4 regions of the Cobetia sp. cqz5-12 genome follow, and region 4 is predicted to be linked to each of the others. Evidence: predicted binding sites of a transcription regulator. Region 4 holds the regulator's gene; each other region holds the start of a gene.
What was found. The regulator sigma-54, encoded in region 4, starts transcription at its own class of promoters, with help from an activator protein. The targets are predictions, from matches to a motif close to TGGCACNNNNNTTGCTNT.
Positions count from the first base shown of each region.

Region 1: a site for sigma-54 is predicted at 1,436-1,453, ahead of glnT (type III glutamate--ammonia ligase). Genes of this name have one in related genera too.
Region 2: a site for sigma-54 is predicted at 2,168-2,185, ahead of F8A90_RS13065 (sugar phosphorylase). Genes of this name have one in related genera too.
Region 3: a site for sigma-54 is predicted at 1,707-1,724, ahead of urtA (urea ABC transporter substrate-binding protein). Genes of this name have one in related genera too.

Region 1 covers NZ_CP044522.1:1,760,909-1,764,118, reverse strand. The annotation lists gene glnT (type III glutamate--ammonia ligase) at 1-1,281, opposite strand, end outside; gene F8A90_RS07525 (aminomethyltransferase family protein) at 1,968-3,113, shown strand.
Region 2 covers NZ_CP044522.1:3,121,858-3,125,067, reverse strand. The annotation lists gene F8A90_RS13065 (sugar phosphorylase) at 36-1,934, opposite strand; gene F8A90_RS13060 (GlsB/YeaQ/YmgE family stress response membrane protein) at 2,298-2,546, opposite strand; gene nrdR (transcriptional regulator NrdR) at 2,945-3,210, shown strand, end outside.
Region 3 covers NZ_CP044522.1:2,717,484-2,720,693, reverse strand. The annotation lists gene F8A90_RS11340 (methylenetetrahydrofolate reductase) at 1-610, opposite strand, end outside; gene F8A90_RS11335 (methylenetetrahydrofolate reductase C-terminal domain-containing protein) at 607-1,071, opposite strand; gene urtA (urea ABC transporter substrate-binding protein) at 1,793-3,067, shown strand; gene urtB (urea ABC transporter permease subunit UrtB) at 3,202-3,210, shown strand, end outside.
Region 4 covers NZ_CP044522.1:803,935-807,144, reverse strand. The annotation lists gene lptB (LPS export ABC transporter ATP-binding protein) at 1-373, shown strand, start outside; gene F8A90_RS03415 (RNA polymerase factor sigma-54) at 608-2,056, shown strand; gene hpf (ribosome hibernation-promoting factor, HPF/YfiA family) at 2,711-3,019, shown strand; gene F8A90_RS03405 (PTS sugar transporter subunit IIA) at 3,029-3,210, shown strand, end outside.

The DNA of each region.
Region 1 (3,210 bases), 960 kb from region 4:
ATCCAGCCATTCCTCGCGCTTGAGGCGCATGAACTCGGCGCAGATCCCCTCGCCCAGGCTCTCGCGCAGAATGCTGTCCGCCTCGAGCGCATCGATGGCCAGGGCCAGATTCTGCGGCAGCTTCTCGATGCCCTTCTCGGCGCATTCGCTCGGGGTCAGCGAGTAGAGATTGATGTTGTGGGGCGTGCCCGGGTCCAGCTTGCGCGCCACGCCATCCAGCCCCGCCGCGATGATGGCGGCGTGCACGAGATAGGGGTTGCAGCCGGCGTCCGGCAGGCGGAACTCGAGGCGACCGTAGGGCACACGCACCATGGCCGAGCGGTTGTTGTCCCCGTAGGCGACGAAGACTGGCGCCCAGGTCGCGCCGCTGGTGCTGCCACCCCCGACCAGACGCTTGTAGGAATTGACGGTCGGCGCGGCAAAGGCACACAGCGCCGGGGCATGCGCCAGCAGTCCGCCGAGGAAGTGGTACGCCAGCGGTGACAGGCCCATGCCCTGGGCGTCGGAGTCATCGCCGAACAGGTTGCGGCCGGTGTCATCACACACGGACAGGTGGAAGTGCATGCCATTGCCCGGGCGGTCCGCCAGCGGCTTGGGCATGAAGGAGCACACCATGCCCAGGTCATTGGCGATCTCGCCGGCGGCCATGCGCACGAAGGTGAAGCGGTCTGCCGAGGTCAGCGCATCGCTGTAGGTGTAGTTGATCTCGAACTGGCCGTTGGCGTCCTCGTGATCGATCTGATAGACGTCGAAGTCCACCGCCTGCAGCGATTCGACCAGCCGTTCGAGGAATTCACGCGAACGCGACAGGCCCTTGTAGTCATAGCAGGGCTTGGCGAGGGTATCGCTCTCGTCCACCGGCAACAGCTCACCCGCTTCCCCCCGGCGGAACAGCGAGAATTCCGGCTCCAGCCCGGTATTGAGCGTCCAGCCCTTCTCCTTCAGGCGCTCCAGCTGCTTGAGCAGCACCACACGACTGTCATTGGCGAACGGTTCGCCGTTGACGTAGCCATCACAGGCCATGCGCGCATAGCCCGGTTGCCACGGCACCAGCGACAGAGAGCTCAGATCACCCCGCGCCATGAAGTCCGGCCCCTCCGGCGACATGCCGAGACCACTGACGGCGAAGCCGGCAAAGCCCGCGCCCTTCTCGACCACATCCATCAGGCAATTGGCCGGCACGGACTTCGTCTTGGCAGCGCCATGAATATCCACGAACTGCGCGAGCAGATAGCGAATGTCTTGATCCTTGATGAACTGTTGCGCGTTTTCGGGTGACATCTGGGTTTCCTCTGAGAGCGGACCGGGTTCCATCTCCCTCGACACTGTCTGCCACCCCGGGAAACCTGACCCCTTGTGGTGACTCGCCACGTCAAGATAGCGGATGAAACGAGTTTTTGTGATTCCTGCTGGTCAACTTTATTTCCCCCAAAGAAAAGCATGCAGCATGCCATTTCGCCAGTTGCCACCCAGAACTTTTCATCAACCTCTTGTTTTGCATGGGAATTTATTTTCCCAGCTCGTTTTACCCCATAGAAAACGCCAGGTGATCCTGAGTAAATTCCTGCTCGTTTCTCGAAATAGGCATCATTTCGGTGCCCAGAGCTCCCTCTTCGCACCAGCATGACGCAAAGCGCTGATATTCACGCCCGAATTCGTGCTGCCAAGCGGCGCCTGACTCGCTCAAGAGCTGCCGTGGCCATGGCCTTTGACGGAATTGGCAAGCCCCTTGCTTAACCATGAGGAATGTTTCTTTCCTTTCAAGAATCGACCCTCGTGCGATCAGGCAAGGCAAGCAACAGGCACAAGCCCTTGTTAAGCGCCTGAAGAGGCGCCGGAAGAGGCGAAAGAACAACAACACTTCCTGCGGCGGATGCGCGTCTTGCGCGCCATCTTCGTCAACATCAGCAGGACTACGGCACTACCCATCTACGCTAGGCAGCACGACTCACAGGAGAAAGGGACGCATGGCGAATTCATGGCGCATCTCGGCACTGGCCGAACAACACCGCAAGCTGGGCGCGGAGCTTGAAGACTGGAATGGCATGGGCACCGCCTGGAATTACGCCGTCTCGGACACGGCCGATGACCACGAGACCATTCGCACCCGCGCCGGTCTGATGGATGTCTCGGGGCTCAAGAAGATCCACTGCAATGGCCCTCACGCCCAGGCCGTGCTGGATTACGTCACCACGCGGGACATGTCCAAGCTGTATCCGGGCAAATCGGTGTATGCCAGCGTCTTGAATGAGGCCGGCAAGTTCGTCGACGACTGCATCGTCTATTGCCTGGCACCGAACTCCTACCTCGTGGTGCACGGCACGGGCACCGCGAATGAAATGCTGGCCAAGAGTGCCCTGGGGCGTGCCGTCAGCCTGACCTTCGATGACGACATGCATGACATGTCACTGCAGGGGCCGGTCGCGGTGGATTTCCTTGAGCGTCACGTGCCGGGCATCCGTGAGCTGCGTTACTTCCACCATCTGCAGACCCAGCTGTTCGGCTACCACGTGATGATCTCGCGCACCGGCTACACCGGCGAGCGGGGCTACGAGATCTTCTGCAAGGCCAAGGACGCTCCCTCTCTGTGGGAACAGATTCTCGAAGATGGCGCCGACATGGGCATCAAGCCGTGCAGCTTCGGCACCCTTGACTGGCTGCGGGTCGAGAGCCACCTGCTGTTCTACCCGGCGGACAATTCCGAAACCTACCCGTATCCCGACCAGCCGGTGGGCGACACCCTATGGGAGCTGGGCCTGGACTTCACCGTCTCACCGGGCAAGACCGAATTCCGTGGCGCCAGCGAACACTTCGCGCTGCAGGGCAAGGAGCGCGTCAAGGTCTTCGGCGTGCTGCTGGACTCGAAAGACGTCGCCCAGATCGGTGACAAGATCTACGCCGATGGCAAGTGCGTCGGTGTCATCACCCAGGGCATGTACTCGCGTCTGAGCGATCGCTCCATGGCGCTGGCACGTCTCGAACCCGGCTATGCCGAGCATGGCACCCCGCTGACCCTCAAGACCGGCACTGACGGCGAGACCAGCCTCTCGGCCATCAGTCATTCCCTGCCCTTCGATGACCCGGAAAAGGCCAAGCGACTGGCGCGCGGCTGATCGCACGCCACAACCTCGAGGCAATAGCCAAAGCCCCGAGGCAACAGCGCGAATCGCGCGATGCTGGATAGCGTGAAACCTGAGAGGCCTCCTCGGC
Region 2 (3,210 bases), 1.9 Mb from region 4:
CCCGTTGTCGTGGGTGGCAGGAGAAAGCGCGGGCGTCAGACGACCTCGATGGCCGGCGGGCGTACCGCTTGCTCCATCAGCCAGGCCGCCTGATAGGGGCGGCGTGCCATGGTGGGGTCATAGGCCTTGTCGTGGCACAGGTGGTCGGTCAGCGCGACGCCTTGCCAGCTTTCCGGCAGTGGCAGTACCCGCGGCTGATCGGTGACATTGAGGGCGAACAGCAGACGGCGCCCTTCATGGGTGACGCGCTCGAAGACGAAGAAGTCCGGGCCGACATCGAAGACATTCTGGTCGGCATCCGGGTGGAAGCAGGGTTCGTTGCGGCGCAGTGCCATGCGGCGTTTGAGGGCGTGGAAGACCTCATGGGTCGCGGTGTTGGGGCTGGCCAGCAGCGCTTCCAGTTCATCACGCTGCCACTTGCGGCGGTTGATGGCGCGCAGATGGCCATCGCGTTCGACGCCTTCCTGGTGATTGGGGGTCGCGGTCAGCGAATGGATATACAGCCCCGGGATGCCCTGCAGGCTCAGCATCAGGGTCTGACTGGCGATGAAACGCTCGATCTGCCACGGGTCCTGGCCGCGCCGCGTGCCCTTGAGCGCATCGAAGTAGCTGATGTTCAGCTCATAAGGAGTGTCGGCGCGGCCCGGGTTGGCACGCATGCTGACGTAGCCACCGAAGTCATGCACCAGCCGCACCAGGGTGTCGCGCTCGTGATCGGGCAGCAGGCCTTCCAGCGCACGCACGCCGATGCCATCGTGACTGGCGGTGAAGTTGAAGTAGCTGCAGCTGGACGGCAACGACGGCAGGCTGGTGGCCCACTCGGTCAGGGCGCTGGCATCGCCGGAGGTCAGGGTGTGCAGGGTCAGCGGCGGCAGCGTGAACTGATAGATCAGGTGAGCTTCATCGGCCTGGGCGCTGTCCTCGATGGCGGTGAGGTCGTGTCGTGACAGACGATCGAGCCCGAAGTAGGACATGTTTTCGGCGTGGGGCACGTTGGTCTCGGTGATCAACAGACTGCCCGGCGCCAGGTGGTCGACGATGGCGCGCAGCAGACGCACCACGGCATGTGTCTCCGGCAGGTGAATGCAGGAGGTGCCCTGGCGTTTCCACAGGAAGGCCACCGCATCGAGACGGATGATGCCCGCGCCCTGCTCGAGGTAGTAAAGCAGGATGCCGATGAATTCGAGCAGCACATCGGGATTGGCGAAGTTCAGGTCGATCTGGTCATCCGAGAAGGTTGCCCAAAGATGGCGCAGGCCGCGGCGGGTATGCACCGGCGTGAGCAGGGCGGACGGACGCGGGCGCACGACCTCGGAGACATCGGTGTCGGGGTCCATCTCGATGAAGTAGTCGCGGCCGGGCTGCACGCCGGCCAGATAATCGGCGAACCACAGTGACTCGCGCGAGCAGTGATTGATGACCAGGTCTGCCATCAGGTCGCGCTGCTCGCTCAGGCGCCGGATGTCCTGCCAGTCGCCGAGGACCGGATTGACCTCGCGATAGTGGATGACGCTGAAGCCGTCATCGCTGCTCCACGGAAAGAAGGGCAGCACGTGGACACCGGACAGGCTGTCGTCCAGTCGGCTGGCGAGGAAGTCGTGCAGGGTCGCCAGTGGCGCCTCGCCTTCCTGCTGCAGGCTGTCGCCGTAGGTGATCAGCCACTGGTCGCGCTCGCTCCAGAGCGGCTCGCCTTCCGGCACGCGAGGGTTGAGGCGCGTGCGATGGAAATCCAGCACCGTCTCAAGGCGTCTGAGAACTTCCTCATGACGCTGTGGATAGATCTCGGCGAGCAGACGTGTGGCGTGCGCCTGGAAATCAGTCTGCGAGAGGCGTCTGGAGAGAGAAACTCTGGTGCGTGGCCTGGCGTTGCCCTCGCTCGGCGCAGGGCCGGAGGCAGTGGATGTCGAGTGATCGGGAGATGACGTATCGGACATGGGCAATCCTCATGGCAGCAAAAGCGTTCAGGCTCTGCCTCGTGAGACGCAATGGGCAGAGCGTGTCGCGGGTGATCTTCGTGAAGCCCGCCGGTGCAATCCTGCGGGGCCGATGGCAAGGCAGGAGGGCGCGCATCAGATGAAGTCGACTGACGGCAGCCGAGTGACATTCCTGAATCGTGCATCGCTCAGCGACGCTCGTGGGTGACGGTCTGGCGCCTTTGACCCTGAGTCATGCACGCCTCGGGCCAGATTCGACAAGCCTGCAAGGCAGGACGGCCAGCCCGCATGTGCCGGCTGGCCGTCCTGTCTGGCGTCATGTGGCCCGAAGCCAGCTGACGCCACTGCGCTTCATGACATGCTTTACTTGCGTAGCACGCGATACAGAATCAGCAGAATGACGGCGCCGAGCACGGCGATGACAAAGCTGGCCAGATTGAATCCCGTCACTTCACCGAAGCCCATCAGGGTGCCGACCCAGCCACCGACCACGGCACCCAGGATGCCGATGATGCTGGTGACGATGATGCCGCCCGGGTCCTTGCCGGGCACGATCACCTTGGCGATGATGCCGGCAACAAGACCGAATATGATCCATGCAATGATTCCCATGTCGCAGCTCCTTGCGTCATCGTGATCAATCTCGCGGCAGAGATCATCCGCCGCCAGTCGTGAAAGGGTTTCACGGCTCGGGCAAGCGCCCTTGTGAGGCGCTGCACCCTGATATCATCTTTCGGTTATCGCGCGGGGATTTCAAGCCTGCCGGGCAGGTTGATTGATGCTTTCGCCGCGCGCTGGCCACCTCGGGCGACGATGCAGGAAACTCCTGTCGCCCCTTTGGTCGCTCCCCAAGGCTAGTTCAGATAGGTCGAGGCTGACATAGGCTCCCGTGGCGGGGCCTTAACGGTTACAATACCCGCCATTCGCTGTCATTCGGCTGCGCTGCGCCACTTCCTCGCTGTGCTTCGCGCGGGGTCGCAGCCACCTCGCACCCAAGCAGGCTCTCCAACATGCACTGTCCCTTCTGTGGAACTCATGAAACCAAGGTCACGGATTCCCGACTGGTGGTCGAGGGTGACCAGGTGCGGCGTCGGCGCCAGTGCGCGGCCTGCGGTGAGCGTTTCACGACCTACGAAACGGCGGAGCTGGTCATGCCGCGCGTGGTCAAGGGTGACGGTTCCCGTGAGAGCTTCGATGAACACAAGCTGCGGGCCGGCATGCTGCGCGCGCTGGAAAAGCGCCCGGTATCCTCCGAACTGATCGAGGCCGCAGTGGA
Region 3 (3,210 bases), 1.9 Mb from region 4:
ACTGGGCGCCGGCAGCAATCTTCTTGGCCAGTCGATGAGGGCGAAACGCGAAGGGCGGGGCGAAGGGGTTGGCGGCGGCGCCCAGAAATACCTGAGGCGCTGAGGTCAGTGACCGGCCGCTGGCGAAGGCGTGCTTGTCACGCAGCCCGGCGATGATTTCCAGCAGCGACAGGGAGTCGAGGTCGAACACCGGCTTGGCCTCGGGGTGATCCCCGACCTGCACACCATCGCCGGTCAGGCACAGCAGGTTGCGGATGCCCAGCGCCGCGGCCCCCAGCACATCGCCCTGGATGGCGATGCGGTTTCTGTCACGACAGGAGATCTGCATCACCGTCTCATGGCCTTCTCGGGCCAGCAGGGCACACATCGCCACGCTCGACATGTGGCAGTTGGCGCCCGAGCCATCGGTGGCGTTCATGGCATCCACATGGCCGGCAAACAGCTGCGCGCGGGCATGCACCTCCTGTGGGTCTGCCGAGTCGGGCGGCGCCAGTTCGGCGGTGATGGCAAACTGACCGCTGCGAAGTACTCGCTCCAGGCGACCGACGTTGCCGTCGCGCTCGGCAGGTGGCAGCTGTGAGCTGTCCGGGATAGTGAGTCTGGAGGTCATTTCAGGTTCTCTCGGCGCTCTGCCGCCTGACGGGCTACACGTAGCCAGGATGAGGTGCCCTGCAGGCGATGGTCCACCGGCAACTGCACGATCTGGATCGTGTCGCTGTCCTTCATTTGCTGGCTACCTTCCCAGGCTTCCACCCAGACACAACGCTTGTCCGGCTCGACTTCACAGTTGCCATTCTGCATGACGCCGCCGCAGGGGCCGTTGCGCAGATTCTTGGGGCAGTTCATGGAGCAGGACATGCCGGTCGAACTCAGAATGCATTGGCCACACATCTGACAATCAAACAGCAAGCCCTTGCAGGCTTGCTCCAGCCTGGCGACAGGCTTCTCGGCGCGTGCGTAACCGACGGACTTCCACAACGGCTGCAGTTTGATGATCACCGGCTCGACGGCCTGATAGGTGAGCTCCAGCAGTCGCGCGTGACGTGCGGCCCACAGACGAATCGAATACACGCATGCCTCCTGTCAAACACTGGCGGGGGTAACGCCATGGGCGTTTCAAAGCGTTATCTTCGCATGGCCGCTACCCGAGCCGACATCCCGTGGGCGACAGCGTCACTATCGAAATACGCGGGCCAAGGATCAGTCGGTGGGACATTAAGGGTTCTTTGCTCGCGGCGAGGCTTTCAATGATGAAGCTCTCCATGGCCTGCGCCGCCGGTGACAGACTTGAGACCTTGCGGCTCGCGACTCTCGGGGACCTCGGCCAGCGGGATGAAGCGCAGACGCTTGTATTCTTCGGGGAACGACTGTCGTGATGCTGGTGATGGAGTGACCGTCACTTTTGCATCGTGCCTTCCCCACCTTCTCTATTGATGTATCAGAGTGCTGCCATTGATTTCGGGATAATTTTTGTCTGCACCAGTCAAGGTCATGCTTTTGACTGGTAATCTCCTCATTGCGCCATCCTGGGGGTGAGTTTTGTGCACGATATTCAGTAATTCACCTGTTTGGTGCAAATGACTGGCTGGCATATTTTTGATTGCGCATATTTGGTGCGGCTTATATTCAAAACGATATCGAGATTTCCTTTTGGCTGAACGATGGCAACGCACGGCACCGATGTTTCGTGCGATTGCCTGCTTTGCTGGCACATCAATTGCACTACACGAGGAGGGATAACAAGTACAACAAGATACGAGGGAATGTCGTGAACAAGAAAATCGCTGCCGCAATGCTGTCCGCCTGTGTCGGTTTCTCGCTGGCCAATGTCGCCCAGGCGGAAGAGGGGCCGATCAAGGTCGGCATCCTGCATTCACTGTCCGGCACCATGGCGATCAGTGAATCGACACTGAAAGACACCATGTTGATGCTGATCAAGAAGCAGAACGAGAAGGGCGGGCTGCTGGGACGCAAGCTGGAGCCCGTCGTGGTCGATCCGGCCTCCAACTGGCCGCTGTTTGCCGAGAAGGCGCGTGAACTGCTGGCGCAGGACAAGGTCGACGTGATCTTCGGCAACTGGACGTCCGTCTCGCGCAAGTCGGTGCTGCCGGTGGTCGAGGAGCTCAACGGCCTGCTGTTCTATCCGGTGCAGTATGAGGGCGAGGAGTCCTCGGAGAATGTCTTCTATACCGGGGCGGCGCCCAATCAGCAGGCGATTCCGGCAGTGGATTATCTGATGAACGATGTGGGCGTGGAGCGCTGGGTGCTGGCAGGTACGGACTATGTCTATCCGCGTACCACCAACAAGATCCTGGCCGCCTACCTCAAGTCTCACGGTGTGGCCGACGAGGATGTGATGGTCAATTACACGCCCTTCGGTCATTCCAACTGGCAGTCCATCGTCTCGGACATCAAGTCCTTCGGCAGCGCGGGCAAGAAGACCGCCGTGGTGTCCACCATCAACGGCGATGCCAATGTGCCGTTCTATCGTGAGCTGGCCAACCAGGGCATCGATGCCGAGGACATTCCGGTGGTGGCCTTCTCGGTGGGCGAGCAGGAGCTCTCGGGCATCGATACCGCACCGCTGGTCGGGCATCTCGCGGCCTGGAACTACTTCATGAGCGTGGACAGCGACACCAACTACGACTTCATCGATGAGTGGATCGCCTACACCGGCAAGGAAGATGCGGTCACCAATGATCCGATGGAAGCCCACTACATCGGCTTCAACATGTGGATGGAAGCCGCTCGCAAGGCGGGCAGTGTCGAGGTCGATGCGGTCAAGGACGCCATCATCGGCGTATCCGTCCCCAACCTGACCGGCGGTTACGCCACCATGATGCCCAACCATCACATCACCAAACCGGTGCTGATCGGCGAGATCCAGGACAACGGTCAGTTCTCCGTCGTCTGGCAGACCCCTTCCACCGTGGCAGGCGATGCCTGGTCAGACTATCTGGAAGGTTCCAAGGACCTGATCAGTGACTGGCGCAAACCGATGGAGTGCGGCAACTACAACGTCGTGACCCATTCCTGTGGGGCTCAACAGAACGTCGCCACGCAATGAGGCGTAGCACGTTCTGAGAGTGAGGCGGCGCGCATGTGAACCTGCGTGCCGCCTCGCTGAGTGTCGGCTCCGAGGTCGCGACGCCCTCGGAGACTGATGACGCCTTCGCGCGTTCACCATGGATGGCCTTCTTGATGTCTATC
Region 4 (3,210 bases):
TGAAGAGTTGCTCGAGGAATTCAGCATCACGCACATCCGCGCCAGCGCCGGCATGAGCCTGTCCGGCGGGGAGCGTCGACGGGTCGAGATCGCCCGGGCACTGGCCACCGAGCCGGACTTCGTGCTGCTCGATGAGCCCTTTGCCGGCGTCGACCCCATCTCGGTGGGCGAGATCAAGAGCATCGTGCGCCAACTGCGCGATCGTGGCATCGGCGTGCTGATCACCGACCACAACGTGCGCGAGACACTCGATATCTGCGATACCGCCTATATCGTCGGCGATGGCCAGATCATCGCCCACGGTGACGCAGACTCCATCCTGGCCAACCAGCAGGTGCGCGACGTCTACCTGGGCCACGAGTTCAAGCTCTAGGGTCAGCAGATACGCTGAGCCCCACCGGAGGCGAAAGCTTCAAAAGCCGCTGCGTGATTTTATCGCGTAGCGGCTTTTTCATGTCTGACATCAGACGCATGCATGACGTCCATACCACCTTGGTGGAAACATGGCATGCAAGTTGCTTGAATATTCACGGCAACCACTTGTCAGTGCCCCGAGTCACGGTATAGCGTAGTAAGCACGTTCCTTTGCCGTGAATTGACTGACTCCATGAAACCCACCCTGCAACTCCGCCTCGGCACCTCGCTGACCATGACGCCGCAGCTTCAGCAAGCGATCCAGCTGCTGCAGCTGTCGACGCTCGACCTGCGTCAGGAGATTCAGCAAGCCCTCGAGTCCAACCCCATGTTGGAGCTCGACGAGGACTACGAGTCGCTGGATGTCGTCGAGACACAGGATTCGAGCGAGATCTCCACTGCCGACTCCTCGAGCGAGATTCCCGAGGAATACCCCCTCGACAGTGACTGGTCGGACCTCTACCAGGACCACGCCGGTAGCCTGACCAGCTCCGGCAGTGGCAGCGGGAGCGAAGAAGGGCCGGACTTCGATCGCAATACCAGTGTCGAGAGCCTGCAGGACCACCTGCGCTGGCAGCTGGCAATGACCGACCTCGATGGTCGTGAACGCCAGATGGCGGAGAGCCTGATCGATGCCGTCGACGGAGCAGGCTATCTGAGCCTGTCACTCGACGAGCTGGTCGATGGCCTGCGCGGCCAGGGTCTACCCGGCCTCAAGGCCTCCGAGCTCGAGCAGGTATTGTTGCGTCTGCAGCAGTTCGACCCGACCGGCGTCTTCGCCCGTGATCTGCGCGAGTGCCTGCTGCTGCAACTGGCACTGTTGCCGGATGACCTGCCGCTGCTGGCGCAGGCGCGACGCCTGGTACGTCAATTCCTCGAGGCACTGGGCAACGATGACCGCAAGCTGCTAAAGCGCCGCCTGAGCCTTGACGATGACGAGCTGGATCACGTCATCCGCCTGGTGCGCGCGCTCGACCCGCGTCCGGCATCCGCCTGGGGCGAGCCCGCCAGCGATTACGTGATCCCTGATCTGCTGGTGCGTCATACCCGCCACGGCTGGCAGGTCGAGCTCAACCCGGAAGCGCTGCCCAAGCTGCGCATCCAGCCGGAATACGCCGCGCTGATCAAGCGTGCCGACAAGTCCGCCGACAACACCTTCCTCAAGGACAACCTGCAGGAAGCGCGCTGGCTGATGAAGAGCCTGTCATCGCGCAATGACACCCTGCTCAAGGTCGGCCGCGAGATCATGGCGCGCCAGATCGACTTCCTCGAGCAAGGCGAGGAAGGCATGAAGCCGCTGATTCTGGCCAACATCGCCGAAGTGGTCGAGATGCACGAGTCGACCATCTCGCGGGTCACGACCCAGAAGTATATCCACACCCCGCGCGGCGTCTTCGAGCTCAAGTTCTTCTTCTCGAGCCAGGTCGGTGGCAGTGGCAGTGGCGACGCCCACTCAAGCACCGCCATTCGTGCCCGTATCCGCAAGCTGATCGCGGAAGAGCCGGCCCGCAAACCTCTCTCCGACTCTCGACTGGTCGATCTGCTCGCCAGCGATGGCATCGAGGTCGCACGCCGTACCGTGGCCAAGTATCGCGAGGCGATGGGCATCCCGTCCTCCAGCGAGCGCAAGCGTCTGGCCTGACGCGACACCTGCGGCTGCCATGCCCTCACCTCTACAGTGGCAGCCGCCGCCAACTTCAAGTGCTGGATCTTCCGCTCGCCAGCTTATGACTTCGCGGGTATCAGGCGCCTGTCGCGCGCCCTGTCACCCCGTCAACCGCTCGTCAATGCCCCATCATGGCCAATGACGGAGCACAGGATGATGGCAAAAATCTGCCGCTCCGGTAGTGCCATTCTACGTCAATCGCATGTTTTTAAAGTCACTTTTGCGCCTATTGCACGTGGATGACACTTGGTGACCTCTCCGACAGGCTGCTTGCTCCACGCAATCGAAGCGCCTGAAAGGCGACGTACATGCAGGGATTGGCGACGAAAACGCGCCTTCTTGCGCGTCTTTCACGCACCACCCATCAGACGCTCCCTTGAAGTCCACTCCGTTACCCCTCACTGAGTTGAAGACAAGCACTGAGCCACGATGCAGCGCAGCGTTGATCTTTGCGCAAAGCTTGGGCATTGTCGGTACAGACGCTCACGACATCTGACGCCACTGGCAAGGGTGCGAAAACATCACCAGACGGTGGCCGTCAAGCCTGTTGCAGAGCGTCCGATCAGGGTTTGCTCGTAGTCAAAAAGGGTTACAATTGAATGGCAACCCGCTGGATAAAGGAGCGTGTCCATGCAAGTGAATATCACCGGGCATCATGTGGAACTTACCGATCCTCTCCGCGATTACGTCAACGAGAAGCTCGCTCGCCTCGAACGGCATTACGACAACATCACCAATGTTCAGGTGACACTGTCGATCGAGAAGGAGCGCCAGCAGGCTGCCTGCACCTTGCACGCGGCAGGCGCTGACCTCCACGCCCTGGCAGAAGACCCCAACATGTACGCTGCCATCGACGCGCTCGCCGACAAGCTGGATCGCCAGCTGGTCAAACACAAGGAAAAGTCCCAGGCTCGCTCTCAGGGCACCGGGACCCGTTGACCTTCAGCCATGACACTTGATCAGATCCTTCCCCCCGAGCGCACGCTCTACGGCGTCCCCGGGGGGAGCAAGAAGCGGGTGCTTGAATTCTTCAGCACCTTCATCGCACAGAACATTCCCAGCCTGGATAGTCAGGAAGTCTTCTCGCGCCTGATCGGGCGCGAGAGACTGGGGTCGACCGGCATTGGCCA